DNA from 2 places in the Dryocola mayonis genome. Region 2 is predicted to be linked to the other one. Evidence: predicted binding sites of a transcription regulator. Region 2 holds the regulator's gene; the other holds the start of a gene.
What was found. Region 2 encodes PhoB, which activates phosphate uptake and scavenging genes when phosphate is short. Its sites were predicted from a motif close to CTGTCATAAAACTGNCNNAT; they were not measured.

Region 1: the regulator PhoB is predicted to act here: its motif matches at 1,650-1,669, upstream of kdgR (DNA-binding transcriptional regulator KdgR).

What each region holds. Positions count from the first base shown of each region.
Region 1 is NZ_CP150452.1:2,502,127-2,506,954, reverse strand. Features, by position in the region: gene htpX (protease HtpX) at 1-166, shown strand, start outside; gene WLO32_RS12125 (MFS transporter) at 210-1,583, opposite strand; gene kdgR (DNA-binding transcriptional regulator KdgR) at 1,761-2,552, shown strand; partial or broken gene WLO32_RS12115 (YobH family protein) at 2,592-2,835, opposite strand; gene mgrB (PhoP/PhoQ regulator MgrB) at 2,998-3,141, shown strand; gene WLO32_RS12105 (YebO family protein) at 3,216-3,500, shown strand; gene WLO32_RS12100 (MBL fold metallo-hydrolase) at 3,543-4,544, shown strand.
Region 2 is NZ_CP150452.1:945,547-950,374, forward strand. Features, by position in the region: partial or broken gene sbcC (exonuclease subunit SbcC) at 1-473, opposite strand, end outside; partial or broken gene sbcD (exonuclease subunit SbcD) at 476-1,688, opposite strand; gene phoB (phosphate response regulator transcription factor PhoB) at 1,871-2,560, shown strand; partial or broken gene phoR (phosphate regulon sensor histidine kinase PhoR) at 2,583-3,888, shown strand; gene brnQ (branched-chain amino acid transporter carrier protein BrnQ) at 4,340-4,828, shown strand, end outside.

The DNA of each region.
Region 1 (4,828 bases), 1.6 Mb from region 2:
TGCGGCGCTGCAGCGCCTGAAAACCAGCTATGAGCCGCAGGAAGCCAGCAGCATGATGGCGTTTTGTATCAACGGCAGAGCGAAATCCATGAGCGAACTGTTTATGACGCACCCGCCGCTGGACAAGCGTATTGAAGCGCTGCGTAACGGCGACTACCTGAAGTAAGAAGCTAAAACGAAAAAAGCGTGCCCTTATCGGCACGCTTTTTTTATGCCTGAACGCGGGGTTGCGACATGCGTAAGCTGCTGACGATCGCCGCAAGCGTCGCAAAACTACCGGCCAGCAGGAGGGAGGCGTGGGTGCCGTGTTCGTGGAACATATTGAACATCAGGGCTACAAGGGCGGCCCCGGAGCTTTGTCCCAGAAGGCGCGCCGTACCCAGCATGCCGCTTGCTCCACCGCTACGGTGGCGCGGCGCGGCGGAGATAATCGTATGGTTGTTAGGAGACTGGAACAGCCCGAAGCCTGCGCCGCACAGGATCATGCGCCAGACGATATCGATATCGCTCGGGTCAGGCGGCAGCAGCGCCAGGGCGAACAGCCCGGCAGCCATTACCGCAAGGCCAACTCCGCCTAATAATCCCGCATGGACGCGCTCGATTAAATAGCCGGCGAGCGGCGCCATCACCATAGTCGCAAGCGGCCACGGGGTCAGCAGCAGCCCGGTATCCACCTCGCTGCGGCCAAGAACGGTCTGCAGGAAGAAGGGCAGGGAGACAAACGCCAGCATCTGCGCCGCAAACGAACAGACGGAGGTGCCCATCGAGAGTGAAAAAACAGGAATGCGCAGCAGGTCGACCGGCAAAATCGGGAACGGCAGCGCCAGCTGGCGACGGATAAAGAAATAGCCAATGACCACCAGCGCGACCAGCTCGCCGATAATCAGGGCGCCCGGCTGTCCCTGCGAGAAGCCGCTGATGGCGGAAATCAGCAGGCCAAAAGTCAGGGCGTTCAAAATGGCGCCCGGAATATCAAACCGCTGGCCCTGAGCCTTTTGCTGATTCGGCGGCAAATAACGCACGGCTAAAAGAAACGCCATAATGCCGATGGGCACGTTGATTAAGAACAGCCACTGCCAGGAGGCGACAGAGAGTATCGCTGCCGCGACGGTCGGCCCGGCGGCCGAGGAGACGGCGACGATAAAGGAGTTAATCCCCATTCCCCGCCCCAGAAAACGCTGCGGATAAATAAGCCTGATCAGCGCGGTGTTTACGCTCATTAACGCGGCGCCGCCGAAGCCCTGCAGAACGCGCGCCAGGGTGAGCATGGGCAGCGAAGGGGAAAGGGCGCAGAATAATGACGTCAGGCAAAAAAGCACCAGCCCGCACTGATAAATCCGGCGATAGCCAAAAAGATCGCCTAAAAACGACATCGACAGGAGCGAAACGATAATGGCTATCTGGTAGCTGTTTACCACCCAAATCGATTCTGCCGGGCTGGCGTTAAGATCGCGGGCGATGGTCGGGAGCGCGACGTTCGCAATGGCGCCGTCAAGCACCGCCATAGTGATGCCCAGGGCGATGGCGAAGATGGCGCCATAACGCTGGGGCGTCGGCAACCCGTCGGGGAAAGATTTATCCATAGGAGTAGTGTGACTTTATGGGTATTATTTTATGAGTCGTTATTTTAGCATTGATATTTCTGTGATATGTCGCAGATTTGTAACGAAATAGCATTGATTCATTGCGGTAGACCGGGCGTCAATTTATACTAAAAACCGGTTCTGATTTTTATAAAACACGTGCGATCGAGGTGATTAATGGCAATCGCAGATCTGGATAAACAACCTGATTCTGTCTCTTCTGTCCTGAAAGTTTTTGGCATCCTGCAGGCCCTTGGCGAAGAACGTGAAATTGGTATCACTGAACTTTCGCAACGCGTCATGATGTCAAAAAGCACCGTCTATCGCTTTTTGCAAACCATGAAGTCGCTGGGCTACGTCGCCCAGGAAGGCGAGTCCGAGAAATATTCCCTGACGCTGAAGCTGTTTGAGCTGGGCGCCCGCGCGCTGCAAAACGTCGATTTGATTCGCAGCGCGGACATCCAGATGCGCGAGCTGTCGCGCCTGACCAAAGAGACCATTCACCTGGGCGCTCTGGATGAAGATAGCATCGTCTATATCCATAAAATCGACTCCATGTATAACCTGCGTATGTACTCCCGCGTGGGGCGTCGCAATCCGTTATACAGCACCGCGATTGGTAAAGTGCTGCTGGCGTGGCGCGATCCGCAAGAGGTGAAAGAGATTCTGGCGGGCGTGGAGTATACGCGCAGCACCGAACGCACCATCACCAGCACCGAAGAGCTGCTTCCGCTGCTGGATAAGGTTCGCGAGCAGGGCTACGGAGAAGATAACGAGGAGCAGGAAGAAGGGCTGCGCTGTATCGGCGTTCCCGTATTTGACCGTTTCGGCGTCGTCATCGCCGGGTTGAGCATCTCTTTCCCAACCCTGCGATTCTCTGAAGACCGCCTGCACGAATACGTGAAGATGCTGCACAACGCCGCGCGAACTATTTCGGAACAAATGGGTTATCACGATTATCCGTTCTGATTAGACGCAAGAAAAAAACGCCGCATTTAGCGGCGTTTTTTATTGTCCGTCGTCGATGACGGTGGTGCTTTTGCGCAGAACCGGACAGTTGGTGAGGCCGATAATGCCGCTGTCGGTGTGAACGAACTGGGCGGTGACGATATTTCGGGCGGTTAAATATTTACACTGCAGGCCCCAGGCCTGCGGCATTCTCGTTGCTGCCAATCAAAACGCCATAGCCCGATAAGAGCAAACCGATCCACAAAAGAGCTATTACAATAATGGTGCGGATCACCATACGCATGGAAACCTCATTTTTTGCTGTGAATTCTGCCTCTAAGCGTAGCGGATTGTTCTGCGCAAACAATATCAAGATTCCTAAATCGTTAAATGCAGGGACGGTTAAGCCAGGTTTAATTTAGCGGTGGTAGGCTTGAGGAAGATCAGTAATGAAGTGGAGAGATGAGTGAAAAAGTACCGATGGGTGATTCTGGCGGCAATCGTTATCGCCTGCCTGCTTTTATGGACCCAGATGTTTAACGTGATGTGCGATCAGGACGTACAGTTTTTCAGCGGCATCTGCACAATCAATAAATTTATCCCCTGGTAGGGTATTTTTAGTCGATATGATGATCTCCTTGCGCCCGGGCAGGTGTAGAATACGCGTTTTGTTGAGGTGGTAAGATGAACGAACTGAACGTTGGCATTTTTAATATTGCGTCCCTGGCAGTCTCCCTGGTTGTGCTGTTGATCGGTCTGGTACTGTGGTTCTTCGTTAATCGCGCCAGCAGCCGCGCAAACGAACAAATCGCCTTGCTTGAAGAGCTGCTCGATCAGCAAAAGCGCCAGAACGCTTTGCTGCGCCGCTTATGTGAGGCAAACGAGCCGGAAGTAGAGAAAAAAGCGACGGCCGTGAAGGATGAAGACGATGTAGAAGACGATTTCGTCCGCCTGGTCGCAGAGCGGTAACTCTCTGTCGGGCGGTTCACCGCTTTTTCTTCAGGAGCCGGTATGCCCTGGAAAAATCCCTGGTTCGATCCCGAGCTGCCGCACCATCTCCCCGATGGTTTTCGCAACCTGCACTCTGTGAAACGCCAGCCGGGCGACGTTAAGCGCTGGCGTGAAGAACGAAAAGCGCAGGGGCTCCCGCACCCTCCGGCCGGCGGCTATCCGGCCTTTATCGATCGCTGGTGGCAAAAGGCCCGGCTGGCGGGCGACGATGACCGCGCCTGGTGGCTGGGGCACGCAAGCCTGCTGCTACGTCTGCAGGGGCAGTATCTGCTTACCGATCCGGTTTTCTCTCAGCGCGCCTCACCTTTTCCTTTTGCAGGCCCCCTGCGTAAAACGCCGGTTTCATTAAGCGTTGACGAGCTTCCTCAGCTTGATGCGGTGCTTATTTCCCATAACCATTACGATCACCTCGACAGCGCCACGGTGCGCCGGATTGTCAGACGTTTCCCGAAGGTCCATTTTTTCGTGCCGCTTGGATTAAAAAACTGGTTTACAAGGCGCGGTATCCGCCATGTAACCGAACTTGACTGGTGGCAGGCGTTAACCTGGCGGGGAATGGCGGTTACCGCCGTGCCCGCCCAGCACTGGAGCATGCGCTCGCTATGGGATCGCAACCGCAGCCTGTGGTGCGGATGGATAGTTGAAACCGAGCGGCTACGCTTCTGGTTCAGCGGCGATACGGGCTATACAAGCGATCTGGCGGATATTGCGCTGCGTACGGGCCCGCTGGACGCCGCCGCTATCCCGATAGGAGCCTATGCGCCGCGCTGGTTTATGGGCAATCACCATATGGATCCCCAGCAGGCCGTCAGGTTATGGCAGCAGATTGGCCGCCCGGTGACGATACCTATTCACTGGGGCGTCTTTGAGCTTGCCGACGAGCCGCTGGATTCGCCGCCGCAGGAGCTGTTGGCGGCCCTGAAGGATGCCGGAGAACGGCAGGAAGGCTTCACGCCGTTTGTCATTGGTCAAAGCGTCGCCTTATTTAAAAATACGAATTAATTATTACCCCCGTCTTTTTAGCGATTTATTTTTTTGAAAAAAAGATACGTATTTTATGAACTATATTATAGCGAAACGTTTTTATTGCCTCGTCATGAAGCACATTGTCATTAAACTTTCATTATTTTGGTGCAATATTACAGCTTAACTGTTCAAGCTTTATTCTATTTGGCCGCTGCTTTAAAGCTTCGCCGCCCGCACAGGGATACAGGCATTTTGCATTGCACATTTTTTGCATAGTTATGCAGCATAAATCATAAGCATAACGCCTGGCGAGGCGACTT
Region 2 (4,828 bases):
AACTGTCCTTGCGAAAGCATCATTGAGCGGGTGAAGCGGTCGTAATCCAGCCCGGTTAATTTTGCGGTGTACTCAAGCTTGTCTTTAACTTTATCGGCGACGATTTTGCCGGTTGCCACTTCCGCAAGCTCGACGCGCGGGGCCTGAAGATTGCCGTTTACCGCATTGCGCGCGCGGTTCTGGCTCCAGAATGCGCGGTACGCCACGCCTTTGACCTCAAATTCAACTTCCGCCAGGCACTCGGCGGTATCGCGCGTCATTAAATCGTTCTGCGACTGCGAAACCGTATTGAGGCGCGGCGTCTTATGGTAAAGGGCAAGGCAAATGGCGTCTAAAAGCGTGGTTTTCCCCGCGCCCGTTGGGCCGGTGATGGCGAAAAGCCCGTTGCTGGCAAAGGGCTCCAGGGTGAAATCTATCTTCCATTCGCCTTTTAAGGAGTTGAGGTTTTTCAGGCGCAGGCTGAGGATTTTCATGCTTATTCCTCCGTATCCTGCAGGCCGGCGACGGTGCGGGCGAACAGGGTGCGCAGGCGCTGGCCGCGCTCTTCGGTTGTCTCTTCCTGCGCCAGGCGACGCTCAAACACTTCTTCCACGGTCAGCTCGCTCAGGGTTTCTTTATGGCTTTGGGCGAGGACGCGATCGCGCTGTTCCCGGCTGCGGCGCAGCAGCACCACCTCGACCGGCAGGCTTTCCGTCAGCTGCTGAATATGGCGCTGTATATCGTGCAGATATTCATCGGTGGCGATTTCGATATCCAGCCAGACTTTTGGCTCGCAAGACGCATCCCGCCACTGCTCAAGCTGCCGTTCGATTTCGCTCAGCGAGCCTTTTATGACCGCCAGCGGCTGGCTGACGGGCACGGGAAGAGCGGTCACCTCATGCAGCGTGCCTTCGGCAAATTCCACCAGGTATACGCTTTTGGCTTTGCCGGTTTCATCAAAGCTCAGGGAAATGGGCGAGCCGCTGTAGCGGATATGTTCCGTGCCGCCAATCAGCTGCGCACGGTGAATATGCCCGAGGGCGATGTAGTCGGCCGGCGGGAAATTTTGCGCCGGGAAGGCGTCCAGCGTGCCGATGTAGATATCGCGTACGGCGTCCGTTTTGGTCACGCCTACGGTGGTTAAATGGCCGGTGGCGATAATCGGCAGCTTTTGTTCGCCGCGAACGGCCAGCGCGGCGGCGTGGCACTGCTGGTAGTGTTCGGTGATGGCTTCCATTAATGAACGCTGTTTTTCATGGCCGCTAAGCCCCGCCCGGCTGCTTTGAATATCGCGCGGGCGTAAAAATGGAATCGGGCAGAGGATCGCGCCGGGGGTGCCGTCTTTTTTATTCAGCACCAGCGTTTGTTCGCTCGCATCGTGGCGAGCGCTGGCGATAACCGAGGTATTCAGGCAGGCCAGCAGCTCGCGGGACTCGTTGAGCGTGGCGACGGAGTCGTGGTTCCCGGCGAGAACGATTAGCCGGCAGCCGGTGGCTTGCAGCTGCACCACAAAACGGTTGTAAAGCTCGCGGGCGTAGCTCGGCGGCGAGCCGGTATCAAAGATATCGCCCGCAACGATTATCGCATCCACGCTATGCTCGACCGCGGCCCTGCAGCAGCCAGTCGAGAAAAGCCTGATGTTCCGGCCCGCGGCTTTTGGTGTAAAAGTTCTGACCGAGGTGCCAGTCCGATGTGTGGATAATGCGCATAATCCGTCCTGTGGCAAAAAAGCGTGTGGAGATTATAAGGGCAGTCGTCACGAAGGGCACTTCCGCGCGTCATAATTCAAGGCAATACGTCATCTGGCCGTTATTTTTTTCATAAATCTGTCATAAATCTGACGCATACTGTCGCACAAATCAGCAATGGCATTGTTTAAACAGGGCAAAACATGGCGAAGCGTATTTTAGTCGTAGAAGATGAAGCTCCAATCCGTGAGATGGTGAGCTTCGTGCTCGAACAAAACGGTTTTCAGCCAGTAGAAGCGGAAGATTATGACGCCGCCGTGAATCTTCTTATCGAACCTTTCCCCGATCTGATCCTGCTCGACTGGATGCTCCCCGGCGGCTCCGGCATTCAGTTTATTAAGCACCTCAAACGCGAGGCGCTGACCAGAGAAATTCCCGTTATGATGCTGACCGCGCGCGGCGAAGAGGAAGACCGCGTGCGCGGCCTGGAAGTGGGCGCGGATGATTATATCACCAAGCCGTTTTCGCCTAAGGAGCTGGTGGCGCGCATCAAGGCCGTCATGCGCCGTATTTCGCCAATGGCGGTGGAAGAGGTTATTGAAATGCAGGGGCTAAGCCTCGACCCGTCGTCGCACCGCGTGATGACCGGTGAAAATCCTCTTGATATGGGCCCGACGGAGTTTAAGCTTTTACACTTCTTTATGACGCATCCGGAACGGGTTTACAGCCGCGAACAGCTGCTCAATCACGTTTGGGGCACCAACGTGTACGTTGAGGATCGCACGGTGGATGTGCATATCCGACGTTTGCGCAAGGCGCTGGAACTAAGCGGCCATGACCGCATGGTGCAAACGGTACGCGGCACGGGCTATCGCTTCTCGACCCGTTTTTAGTTTCCTTACAGGAGTGTGACGCGTGCTCGAACGCTTGTCATGGAAAAGGCTGGTACTGGAGCTGATGCTCTGCTGTTTACCGGCGGTCATCCTCGGGCTGATTTTTGGCCACCTTCCCTGGTTTTTACTGGCGGCGGTTACCGCTTTGCTGGCCTGGCATTTCTGGAATTTACTGCGCCTTTCCTGGTGGCTGTGGGTCGACCGCAGCATGACGCCGCCGCCGGGGCGGGGCAGCTGGGAACCTTTGCTCTACGGCCTGCATCAGATGCAGCTGCGCAACAAGAAACGGCGTAAGGAGCTGGGAAATCTGATTAAGCGCTTTCGCAGCGGGGCCGAATCGCTGCCGGACGCGGTGGTGCTGACCACGGAAGAAGGAACGATTTTCTGGTGCAACGGCCTGGCGCAGCAGCTGCTCGGGCCTGCGCTGGCCGGACGATAACGGCCAGAATATCCTTAACTTATTGCGCTATCCGGAATTTACCCGCTACTTAACCGATAAAGAATTTACCCGTCCGCTGACCCTGGTGCTGAACAACGGGCGCCACCTGGAGTTTCGCGTGATGTCCTACAGCGAAGAGCAGTGGCTGCTGGTGGCGCGCGACGTGACGCAGATGCACCAGTTGGAAGGCGCAAGGCGCAACTTTTTTGCCAACGTCAGCCATGAGCTGCGCACGCCGCTAACGGTGCTGCAGGGCTACCTGGAGATGATGCAGGACCAGAGCCTGGAAGGGCCGCTGCGGGATAAAGCGCTGGGAACCATGCGCGAGCAGACGTCGCGTATGGAGGGGCTGGTGAAGCAGCTGCTGACGCTATCGCGCATTGAGGCGGCGCCGGCGATGGCGCTGAACGAAAAGATCGACGTGCCGCTGATGCTGCGCGTGGTGGAGCGCGAGGCGCAGACGCTAAGCCAGCAAAAGCAGACGCTGCGGTTTGAGGTCGACCCGGAGCTGAAGGTCTTCGGCAACGAGGAGCAGCTGCGCAGCGCAATTTCGAACCTCGTTTACAACGCCGTGAATCATACACCTGAAGGCACGCATATTACCGTCAGCTGGCAAAAGGCGCCGCAGGGGGCGAAATTCAGCGTGGCGGATAACGGGCCGGGCATCTCGGCGGAGCATATTCCGCGGCTGACGGAGCGTTTCTACCGCGTGGATAAAGCGCGCTCCAGGCAAACGGGCGGCAGCGGGCTGGGGCTTGCAATCGTCAAGCACGCCCTGAGCCACCACGAGGCGCGGCTGGAGATCGAAAGCCGGCCGGGCAAGGGCACCACTTTTTCTTTTGTGCTGCCCGAGCGGCTGATCGTCAGCGAAAAGGCAACGGCTCTGTAACGCAACGGGCGGGTAGCGCTGTGCTTACCCGTCCGGCTTTTGAGTATTTTTTAATCAAATCTGTCAATTTCTCTTTCCAGTCGCCGGTAATTGTGCGTTTTTTGCCCGCCTGTTAACCAAATTTCGTCAGCTGTTGCTAAAATGACCGCATGATGCACCATAATAATTTCCGATAATTGAATTTATCCACTGCATTTGTGGTTAATTTAAGGATATCAATCTGGTTTCCCGATCCCTTCTTGTCTTCAAACGCTATAAGCGTTTTAATTGCGCCCCTGGTGTTACCAGACCGACTGAATTTGCGTGGTAATTCGACCAACTATTCTTCGCCGCCGATCGGGATCAGTATTTTCCGCTGTCGATAACTGGATACGCCACTTTTTTGCCATGCTGTACGGCAGAGAAATTTGAAAAAACTCAACACCACACATCCACAGGCTGCAATTATTTTATGACCCATCATTTAAAATCTCGCGACATCATCGCTTTGGGCTTCATGACCTTTGCGTTATTTGTCGGCGCGGGCAATATCATTTTCCCTCCGATGGTTGGCTTACAGGCCGGCGAACACGTCTGGATGGCCTCGCTTGGCTTCCTGGTGACCGCCGTGGGTCTGCCGGTTCTGACCATTGTCGCCATTGCCCGCGTGGGCGGCGGTATTGACAGCCTGAGCTCGCCGATTGGCCGTCGCGCAGGCGTGCTGCTGGCCACCATTTGCTATCTGGCCGTCGGCCCGCTGTTCGCCACGCCGCGCACCGCGACCGTTTCTTTTGAGGTGGGCATCGCGCCCCTGACGGGAACGGGCGAACTGCCGCTGTTTATCTACAGCCTTATCTATTTCGCCATGGTTATCGGCATCTCCCTGTATCCGGGCAAGCTGCTTGATACCGTCGGGCACGTGCTGGCGCCGGTGAAAATCGTCGCGCTTCTGGTGCTGGCC